DNA from 3 places in the Thioalkalivibrio sp. ALE17 genome. Region 3 is predicted to be linked to each of the others. Evidence: predicted binding sites of a transcription regulator. Region 3 holds the regulator's gene; each other region holds the start of a gene.
The links. Region 3 encodes FliA, which starts transcription of late flagellar genes. Its sites were predicted from a motif close to GCTAAAGTTNNNNNNNNNNCNGCCGATA; they were not measured.
Positions count from the first base shown of each region.

Region 1: a site for FliA is predicted at 1,433-1,460, ahead of H609_RS0109945 (methyl-accepting chemotaxis protein). Genes of this name have one in related genera too.
Region 2: a site for FliA is predicted at 1,978-2,005, ahead of H609_RS0109360 (chemotaxis protein CheV). Genes of this name have one in related genera too.

Region 1 is NZ_AUDT01000017.1:29,873-33,128, reverse strand. Features, by position in the region: gene H609_RS0109945 (methyl-accepting chemotaxis protein) at 1-1,228, opposite strand, end outside; gene H609_RS0109940 (hypothetical protein) at 1,542-2,186, opposite strand; gene H609_RS0109935 (rhodanese-like domain-containing protein) at 2,462-2,884, shown strand; gene H609_RS0109930 (cupin domain-containing protein) at 3,019-3,256, opposite strand, start outside.
Region 2 is NZ_AUDT01000013.1:50,696-53,951, forward strand. Features, by position in the region: gene H609_RS0109340 (flagellar brake protein) at 1-142, opposite strand, end outside; gene H609_RS0109345 (flagella synthesis protein FlgN) at 226-711, opposite strand; gene flgM (flagellar biosynthesis anti-sigma factor FlgM) at 727-1,041, opposite strand; gene flgA (flagellar basal body P-ring formation chaperone FlgA) at 1,148-1,837, opposite strand; gene H609_RS0109360 (chemotaxis protein CheV) at 2,133-3,071, shown strand.
Region 3 is NZ_AUDT01000004.1:165,578-168,833, reverse strand. Features, by position in the region: gene H609_RS0105530 (chemotaxis protein CheA) at 1-242, opposite strand, end outside; gene H609_RS0105525 (protein phosphatase CheZ) at 288-1,064, opposite strand; gene cheY (chemotaxis response regulator CheY) at 1,160-1,540, opposite strand; gene H609_RS0105515 (RNA polymerase sigma factor FliA) at 1,582-2,349, opposite strand; gene H609_RS0105510 (MinD/ParA family protein) at 2,346-3,170, opposite strand.

The DNA of each region.
Region 1 (3,256 bases), on a different contig from region 3:
CCGCAAAGCCGCGGCCCTGTTCGCCCGCGCGGGCGGCCTCGATCGCCGCGTTCAGGGCCAGCAGGTTGGTCTGCTCCGCGATCCCGCGGATCACGTCCAGCACCGAGCCGATCTGCTGACCTTTCTCGTCCAGGTTGCGCACGGTTTCTTCGATGGTGGCGACCTCGCCGGACAGGCGGCCGATGTCGCTGACGACGGTACGCACGACCTCGCCGCCCGCGCGCGACTCCTGGTCGGCTTCCTGGCTGGAGGAGGCGGCATCGGAGGCGTTGCGCGCGACCTCCTGAACCGTCGCCGCCATCTCGTTCATCGCGGTCGAGACCTGCTCGGTCTGCGAACGCTGCTGGTCAATGTTGCCGTCGGTCTGCGCGCTGACCGCGGACAACTGCTCGGCGGCCGAGGCCATCTGGTCGGTCAGGGTGCGCAGCTCGCGGATGGAGTCCTGGAACTGGTCGAGCATGCTGTTCAGGGCAGTCGCAGTCGCGCCGATCTCGTCGTCCGCACCGACATTCACCCGGCGCGACAGGTCATGGTCGCCAGCAATCCCCTCCAGCGTCTGGCGCATGTGCGCGATCGGGAGCGCTACCGAGCGATAGGTCCACACCCCGGTAATCACGACCCCGATCAGGACCAGCAGCATCAGGGCGCCGCTGCGCACCAGCACCTGGGTGTAGAACTCCGATACCCGTTCGGCCTCCGCGCCGGCCACGTCGATCTGCAGGTCGACCAGCTCGGTGATCTGGTCGCTGATCGGGTCGATGCTGTCGTACAGCGGGCCGTTGAAGGCATCGAGCTCGCCCTGCACATCGCCCGACATCCCGCCCAGCGCCGCCTCCAGACGATCCAGGTCCGCGTTCGCCGCGCGGAACAGGGAGCGGGCGCCATCGGCGAGTTCCTGTTCCCGGGGCGTCAGCGTCGTGGCCAGGTAGGCCTCCCAGATTGTGGCGATCTCCGTGCGCGCCTCGCGCACGTCGGCCAGGGCCTCTTCCGCGGTCATGCGCCCGGCATCGGCCTTGTTCACGGCATCGATAACCAGCACCGCGTAGTTGTCCGCGATGGTCTTCAGTTGCTGCAGGGGCACGACCCGGTCGTGGTAGATGTTCTGCACGCCTTCTTCGATATTGGCCGTGCCGCGGGCGGCCAGGGCCGCCAGCAGCAGGAGTGCGGCCACGGGCACCACGATGGTGATGACCAGCTTGGATCGAACGGAGAGCGAGCGGAGGTTCATGGGCGGGTCCTTGTATGGCCTGGAAGGGGTAAGCCCGAGGTACCGGGCCGGGGGAATGCCGATCCATGCAGGCGTCCGTGCCCCGGGTATTCCGGGGGCGGGCGTCGTGCGCGGACGGCTGCGGTGTTACCGGCAGGTGCCGCGCCTTGTTCGCGCGCATGGCAGCGGACGCCACCGGCGGCGGCATTACCCTGATGACAGATGAAACGGCCCCGCGCGCCAAACCTTGAGCCACATCAACCGCGCCGAGTGTCCCTCAAGGTGGCGGGACGCTGGTCGGATCGGTGCCCGTGGTCCTGGCCCGGGCGCCGTCTCATTCCGGGTCGCGGTCGCGGTCGCGCTCGCGGTCGCGGCTCGACGCCAGTGTCTCGCGGATCCGCCGTAGATCGCGCACGTACTCCAGCATGGCCATCATGGCGTCGGCGAACAGGTAGGCCCCGAACAGGATCATCCCGGCCGCAAAGAGCCCGGCCAGCGGCCACAGGAGGGCTGCAAGCACGGCCAGTGCCCAGCCGATTGCTTCCATCTGTTCCGCTTCCAGCCCGAATGCGGCTACGGCTGCGCCCGCGAAGGGTTCTGCGGCCGTCAGGGAGATCACCGACAGGGCCACCGCCAACAGGACCACGCCGGTTGCCAGCAATTCGCCCGCCAGCCGCATGCAGACGACAACGCAGGTGATGGCGGGATAGTCCCGGGTATCCAATGCTCCCAGTGCCCGGGCGCGGCGCCACAACAACGCGACCCAGGCGACTACGGCCATCCCGAACAGGATCTGCAGCAGGATCAGGGAGACGAGCGGCCACGGGAGCTCCGGTGTCTCCTGCGCCAGCATCCAGAAGGCCAGCGAGGCCAGCAGTCCGCCGAGGCCCGTCAGGGCGGCGATGCCGCGAAGCGCCCAGCCGGCCAGCCGCTGCAGGGGAAGCGTGCCTTCGGTTCCACCGGTCGTCTCGTCGGTCAAGGGGGCCTCCATGGGGGACGATTGCCCTTGCGATAGTGCCCGAAAATCGCTTCGAGCAGGCGAGAGACCGGTGATTCGGCCGGCGCGTACAACCACGGGGCCCAATGCATGCGGCATGGACTGGTGTGTGGAGGCGCTGCAGGGCCAGCGCGCGTGCGCGTCGGGCTTCGGGCCTTTTGCAATCATGCGGTGTTTCGCGAAATCTATCGGAACCAGGGGCGCCTGCTGAAGCGAACCCCGTGCGCCCTCACAACCCCGACGCAAAAGGAGCCTGCATGGTGAACGAGACGGACGATCCAAAGCTGGAGATCAGCGTCAACGCGGCCCGCGAGCTGGTGGATATTGGTCTGGCGGTGCTGCTGGATATCCGTCAGCCCTTCGAGCTGGAACTGGAGGGCGAGGTGGAAGGGGCGGTCCCGGTGCCCCTGTTCCGCTTGAAGCAGCTACTGGGTCGGGGCCTGTCGGAGGAAGAGCAGGAGCTGCTGGACGCGGACGAGCCGGATGATCGCGACTTCCAGCACTTCATCTCCCTGATTAACCGGCATCACGTCACCCAGGACCAGATCCTGCTGTGCCTGTGCAACAGCGGCCGGCGCAGCCTGCGCGCCGCCGAACTGCTGCGGGACCTGGGGTATACCCGCTGCCTTTCGGTTCGCGAAGGCTTTCGCGAGTGGCCCCGCGACGCCGCTACCGAATAAGGCGCGTACTCGCCTCCCGGCCTCGTTGCTGGCAATGCGCCGGCTCTCGGCGCATTGCGCAAAGGCTTGTCGTTCTGCCCGCCCGTTGGAACGAGCCCGGGGCGTCAAGCCCGGATGGCAGGGATCGGCTGGCCTCAGTGACCGTGTGTCTCGTGCGCGTCCACCGGTTCTTCGAACGCGATGAACAGGATGCAGTCCTCGTCCGAGATGCAGTGGGTGGTGTGTGCCAGGCGCGGCGGGCCATAGGCGTAGGTCCCGGGCTGAAGCACCACCGGTTCCTGGCCGTCATAGTCCACCTGCATCTCGCCCTGAACCAGCACCATGCGTTCGGCGCTGGTGTGCCAGTGATGGGGCGCGGTGCTGTTGCCGGGC
Region 2 (3,256 bases), on a different contig from region 3:
CGTTCAGCCGGACCAGGGCCGAGGTGTACAGCGGGCCGTCGGCGTCGAGCCGGACGCTGACCAGGGTGAGCTTGTGGTCCAGGTCCTTGAGAATGCCGGCGATCCGGTCCGGCTTGTCGACCGTGTAGTCGGTTTCGTCCATGCGTTCGTGACGTTAGCTGGGTGTGAGGACGCAAGGTACTGGTCGAGCATCCGAAATGCCAGCATCGGTGCGAATAAGCTGCATCAGGCTTGTGTGATACGGCGTCCGCCACGGGTGTTGGGGCGGGTGCGCCCGTAGGGGTCGTAGGTCGCCGCCGGGCCGGCCTCTTCGCCGCGCAGGATCTGCATGGAGAGCTCCACGCGCTGGCGATCGCGATCGATCAGGCGTGCGTTGCCCTGGTTGAGGGTGTTGCAGCGCTCGATGGACTGGCGCAGGGCCTGCCAGTGATCGTTGAGGACGGCACCGTCGTCCATGCGCGAGAGCAGGCGGGCCATGCCCTCGGGCGTGAATGACTCGCTCGCGGCCTCGGCGATAGCGCGCTGCTGGCGGGTCTCGGTCTCGAGTTCCTGCAGCAGCCCCTGCTTGGTCGCCACGACTTCCTGCAGGGTCTCCGGGGTGCGCGCCTCGACCGCGCGGGTCTCCTGGATCAGGGCCTCTTCCAGTTGGTGGGCCAGCCGGATCGAGGTTTCCAGGGAGCGCAGCAGGCGATGGCGCGTGTCGGTGTTCATCGGTGAGGTCCGTGATTAGCGCAGCAGGCGCTCGAGGTCGATCATGCGGTCGGCCAGCTGTTCGTTGTCCACCGGGTAGTTGCCGCTGGCGATCGCCTCGCGCAGCTCGGCCACACGCGCCGCGTCGAACGGGGCGTTCTCGCCGGCGCTGGCGGCCGAACTCATCGCCTGGGCGGCGCCGGTCAGGGTGAGCGAATCGTTACCGGTGGTCACGGCGCTATCCGACCCTTGCGCCCGGTTGGGCGCGCCGCTGGAGTCCTCGCGGCCCTTGACCGTGGAGCTCTGGCCGTCGGGGCGCAGACTGTTCGTATTGAGGCCCTTGATATCCATTGTGCCGTCCTGTCGTTGTAACTGTGCTGCAAGTGTTTACGGCCGCGTGTGCTGAAACTGTAGCCCTGTGGCGGTGGTTTTTGTAACACCAATCACAGAGTCGGCATCAAAGTGTCACCCGGACGTGCCCGGAGGGCTGGATTTCGCCCTCGACCACGCGCCCGGACGAGGTGTTCCTGACCCGGATGCGGTCCCCGAGGGTGCCGTTTTCCAGGGCCTCGCCCTGCATGCGGATGGCGATCGAGCCGTTTTCGGCAAGGATCGTGACCCGCTGGCCGCGGCTGACGATCTCGCGCTGGGTGACGTGCTGTGTGCCGATGATCTGGCCCGGACGAATGCTGCGCCGGGTCTGCTGACCGATGAGGGCCGACTTGTCTTCATGATAACTGCCCGCGTGGCGTGACGTCTCGATGCGCTGGAAGCGCAGATCGCCGCTGGTCAGCGTGTGCTGGCGAGGGAGGTTGCGACTGGCCACCAGCACCTGAGCGTAACGTTCCACCGTGGCCGGGACATACAGCTGCCAGGTGACCGGGCCCGCACACTGAAGGTGGATCGCGGTATTGCCGTCGCGGCGGCCGCCGGGCGGGAAACGGGCGTTGAGTCCGTCATGGCAGTAGGCCAGCCGGAGCCGGTTGTCGAGCTGGCCGATCTCGATATTGATGTCGTCGCTATGTTCGGCGTCCAGCTCCTGCAACAGAAACTGTTCCGCGGCCGCGCGGATCTCCGCAACGGGGTGGATCTCGGCGTGGGCCGGCACGGAGAGCGCGAACCACGCCACGAGAGCCATGAGCCCCATGGGGATGCAGCGTGATGTACAGGTTGTATGTGGATGCATATGCCGGTCCTCGCCGCCCGAGGGAATACCCCGGGTCTGCCGCGTCCGTTCGCGGACCCGAAGCTATGCAGGTTTGATGCCAGTTGTCCGGGCGGTGCCCGACTCAAGGCCCGGCGTTCAATGCCGTTATCCCTGGGAAGCGGCGCCAGAAGGCGCATACAGGCGATTGCAAATGACAGCCCGGGGGTGCGCGGTGCACACTGAGCTCCCGGGAGCGGCTCGCGGCAGATGGGCGCGGGACAAGGAGAGCAGCACCATGAGTCAATTCATTGACGATGTGAACCAGCGAACGCAGCTGGTGGGTCAGAACCGGATGGAACTGCTGCTGTTCCACCTGGGTGGATCACAGACCTTCGGAATCAACGTGTTCAAGGTGCGCGAGGTGATCCCGTCGCCGCCGCTGCGCCAGATCCCGGGGTCGATGAGTGTGGTGCGCGGTGTGGCTACGCTGCGGGGCGGCACGGTGCCGATCATTGATCTGGCGCGCGCCATGGGCCTGCGCAGCGCGGCCGGTGCCAGCGACAGCGGCGACCAGAAGGTGGTGGTCACCGAGTTCAACCGTTCGGTTCAGGGGTTCTGGGTATCGGCCGTGGACCGGATCGTGAATGTGAACTGGCAGGATGTGAAGTCGCCCCCGCGCGGAACCGGGCGCGAATCCTTTCTGGTCGCGGTCACCGAGATCGACAACAAGCTGGTCGAGATCATCGACGTGGAACGGGTGCTTTCGATCGTCAATCCTCTGCCGACCGAGGTCTCCGAGTCCATCCGAGCGGACGCCACGCCAGCGGGGGGGCGCAAGGTCGTGATCGTTGACGACTCGGTCGTGGCGCGCAAGCAGATCGAGGGGGCGATTCGCGGTCTCGGGTTCGAATACGAGGTTTTCAAGGATGGTCAGGAGGCGCTCGACTTCCTGGAGCAGAAGGCCGGGGAGGGCCCGGTTCGCGACCAGATCGAGCTGGTGATCTCGGACATCGAGATGCCACGCATGGACGGCTATACGCTGACGGCGCGGATCCGGGACAATCCCGCCCTGAAAGATCTGAAGGTGCTGCTGCATTCCTCGTTGAGCGGCGAGTTCAATACCGACATGGTCAAGCGCGCCGGGGCCGATGCGTTTCTCTCGAAATTCAACCCCGACGAACTGGCCAACGCGGTGCTCGACCAGACCGGGCGCGAGGATCAACAGGTCGAATGACCGCCGGGGGGAACGGGGTTGCCGCCCGGCAAGGCCGGGGCGGCGTCACATGGCCGACAAGGGCCCAGTGTCGTGTCCCGCCTGCGACACCGTATACTGAAACCCGCTACCGGGGATTCCCCCTGCGTTTCGTGGCGCGGGCGCCGCTGTCAAGGACTCGTCATCAGGATGCTAATCACCATGGA
Region 3 (3,256 bases):
TCACCGTTACGCAGCAGGTTGAAGACGTCCTCCGCGTGATGGCACACGGTCACCAGGGGATCCAGGCTCAGGAAGCCGGCTCCACCCTTGATGGTATGGAAGCTACGAAAGACCGCATTCAGCAGATCCCGGTCATCGGGATTCTGTTCCAGGTCGATGAGTTGCTCGTTGAGCCCCTCCAGCAGTTCCCCGGCCTCGATCAGGAAGTCCTGAAGGATTTCGTCATTGGGGTCGATGGCCATTCAGTCTCTCCGGTCGCGTGGCGCCATTCGCATGAGGGGCACTGCCTAGAAGCCCAGGCTCGATAGCAGATCGTCCACCTCGTCCTGTCCTTGAACGACATCCGCGGCGGAATCTTGAGTCTTGGGCACGCTGGGACCGTGACCCTTGCGGTCCGCCTCGCGATCCTCCTCGCGCTGTTCAAGCGACGCCTCGGCCGCCTCGACCTGCTCCATGCGCCCGCTGGAGAGCCGGATCAGGGACACCAGGTTCTCTTCCAGGTCGGTCACCAGCTGGATCACGCGGCGAATCACCTGGCCGGTAATGTCCTGATAACTCTGGGCCATCAGCACCTCGGAGAGCAGCCGGCGCAGCTCCTCGGTGTCGTCCCCCGCCTGCGCGAAGAACGTGTCGAGCTCGCGGGCAAAGTCCCGGAACTCCTCCACCGAGAGCTGGCGGTTACGAAAGCGCGTCCACTTCGCCGTCAGGTCGGCCGCCTGCTGGCTGAACGACTCCGCGATCGGCAGGCTCGACTCAATGGCATTCATGGTGTCGTGGGCCGCCTGTTCGGTCATCGTGACCACGTAATTCAGGCGTTCCTTTGCGTCCGGGATCTCCGCCTGGGTCAGTTCGACCAGACGCGAATCGCCGCGGAAGCTTTGCAGGGCCTCGTGAAGATCGCGGGTCAGCTTGCCCAGCTCGTCGAAGAGTTCGCGGTCATAGGGGCGCGCCAGATCCTGCACCAGCGCCCGGGCGCCCGTGTCGTCGCCCGCCTCCAGCGTCTTGACCAGCTGTCGCGCAAGCTCCAGCTGATCATCGCGTGGTGGGTGTTCCTGTTCAGTCATGAGAAGCCTCTTGCGGGTACGGCGCGGAAGGTTTCGGACAACGCCCGCGGCGGTCGGTGCCACGGGCGCCGGGCATATCGGTCACAGGCGCATGATTATCCCTGTGCTTCAATGCGTTCGAAGATCTTGTCGATCTTTTCCTTCAGCGTCTCGGCGGTGAACGGCTTGACCACGTAGCCGTTCACGCCCGCCTCGGCCGCCTCGACGATCTGGTCGCGCTTGGCCTCCGCCGTCACCATCAGCACCGGCATGGACTTGAGGTTCGGGTCGGCGCGCACGGCCTTCAGCAAGTCGATCCCCGGCATGTTGGGCATGTTCCAGTCGGTGATCAGAAAGTCGAAATCGCCGTTCTGCAGCATCGGCAGCGCGGTGCTGCCGTCGTCGGCTTCCTGGGTATTGTTGAAGCCAAGATCACGCAACAGGTTCTTGATAATGCGCCGCATCGTGGAAAAGTCGTCCACGATGAGAATCTTCATTCCCTTGTCCACACGTCACTCCGGGATTCGTAGGGTGGGTTTTAGAATAACTGCAAAGCCGTACCGTCTTCGAGCCACGAACCCAGGCGGGCACGCAGTCGAATGGTGGCCTGACTTCGGATCTGGCTGACGCGCGACTCGGTCACGCCCAGCACGGCACCGATCTCGCGCAGGTTGAGCTCTTCGATGTAGTAGAGCGACAGCACCAGCCGCTCGCGTTCGGGGAGGTCGCCGAGGGCTTCGGCCAGTTCCTGACGGAACTCACCGGCCTCGAGGGTGCGGGCCGGCGACACCTCCTGCCCTTCGATCACGCGATCAGCCCCGTCGTCACCCCCGCCGAGGTCGTCCAAAGCGAACAGGTGGGCCCCGGCGTGATCCTGCAGCATCTCGTAGTACTGGTCGATCGGCACGTCCAGCTCGGCGGCGACCTCGCTGCCACGCGCCGCCCGCCCCTCGCGCGCCTCGACGGTCTGGATCGCCGCGGCAATACGCCGACTGTTGCGGTGCACCGAACGCGGTGTCCAGTCACTGCGGCGCAGCTCGTCGATCATCGCGCCACGGATGCGGATGCCGGCGTAGGTGGCAAAGGTCGCGCCCTGGCCGCCCTCGAACTGGCGCGCCGCCTCGAGCAGCCCGATCATGCCCGCCTGAATCAGATCATCCACCTGCACCGAGGCGGGGAGCCGCGCCATCAGGTGATGGGCGATGCGGTGGACCAGCTCGACGTGATCGGCAATCAGCTGTTCGTGTCCGCCGCTGGCCGCGGAGGTCGCCTGATAGCCGGAAAGTCGATTACGCGTCGTCATCATGCGCTCTGCAGCATCCGTTCCACGAAAAACCCGACGCCACCGTGGTCACCGCCCCCCACCGGCCAGCGGTCCACGGTCCGTGCCAGTTCGGCAAAGGCCTTCCCCGCCGGGCTCCCGGGGTACTGCTGTACCACTGGCGCGCGTTTCTGCACCGCCTTTCGCAGGTGATCGTCCATCGGAATATAGCCGGCCAGGTCGAGCACCACCTCCGGCAGGTAGTTGCCGCAGACGGTATTGAGCTTCTGCATCAGTCGCTCGGCGCCTTCGCGGCCGTCGACCATGTTCGTCACCATGCGGAAGCGACGCAGGCCATGATCGCGGTGCAGGACCTTGATCAGGGCATAGGCGTCGGTAATCGAGGCGGGCTCGTCGCAGACCACCACCAGGGTCTCCTGGACCGCGCGGCAGAACGACGTCACGGATTCCTGCAGGCCGGCCGCGGTGTCCACGATCAGCACATCCAGGGGTTTGCGATAGGCGCTGAAGGCATGGATCAAACCGGCATGCTCGGCCGGCGTCAGGTTGGCCATCGCCGCGATCCCGGAAGCCGACGGCACCACCTTCACCCCGTCCGGCCCCTGGACGAGCACGTCCTCCAGGCTGTCCACGTCCCCGGTCACCAGGTCGTGCAGCGTGCGCTCGGGACGCATCCCCAACAGCAGGTCCACGTTGGCCAGGCCCAGATCGGCGTCGAACAGCATGACCTCGCGCCCGAGCCGGGCCAGGCCCACCGACAGGTTCACCGATACGTTGGTCTTGCCCACCCCGCCCTTGCCCGAGGCAACCGCGATGACCTTCAACGGCTTGTTAGTGCGTGGCATAGCGCCCCTTCCCGACCGGTTGAATCAGTTCCAGCGTGGCGGGCTCCGCCGCCCGTGCCGGACGTGCCTGGGCGCGCGCGCGTCGC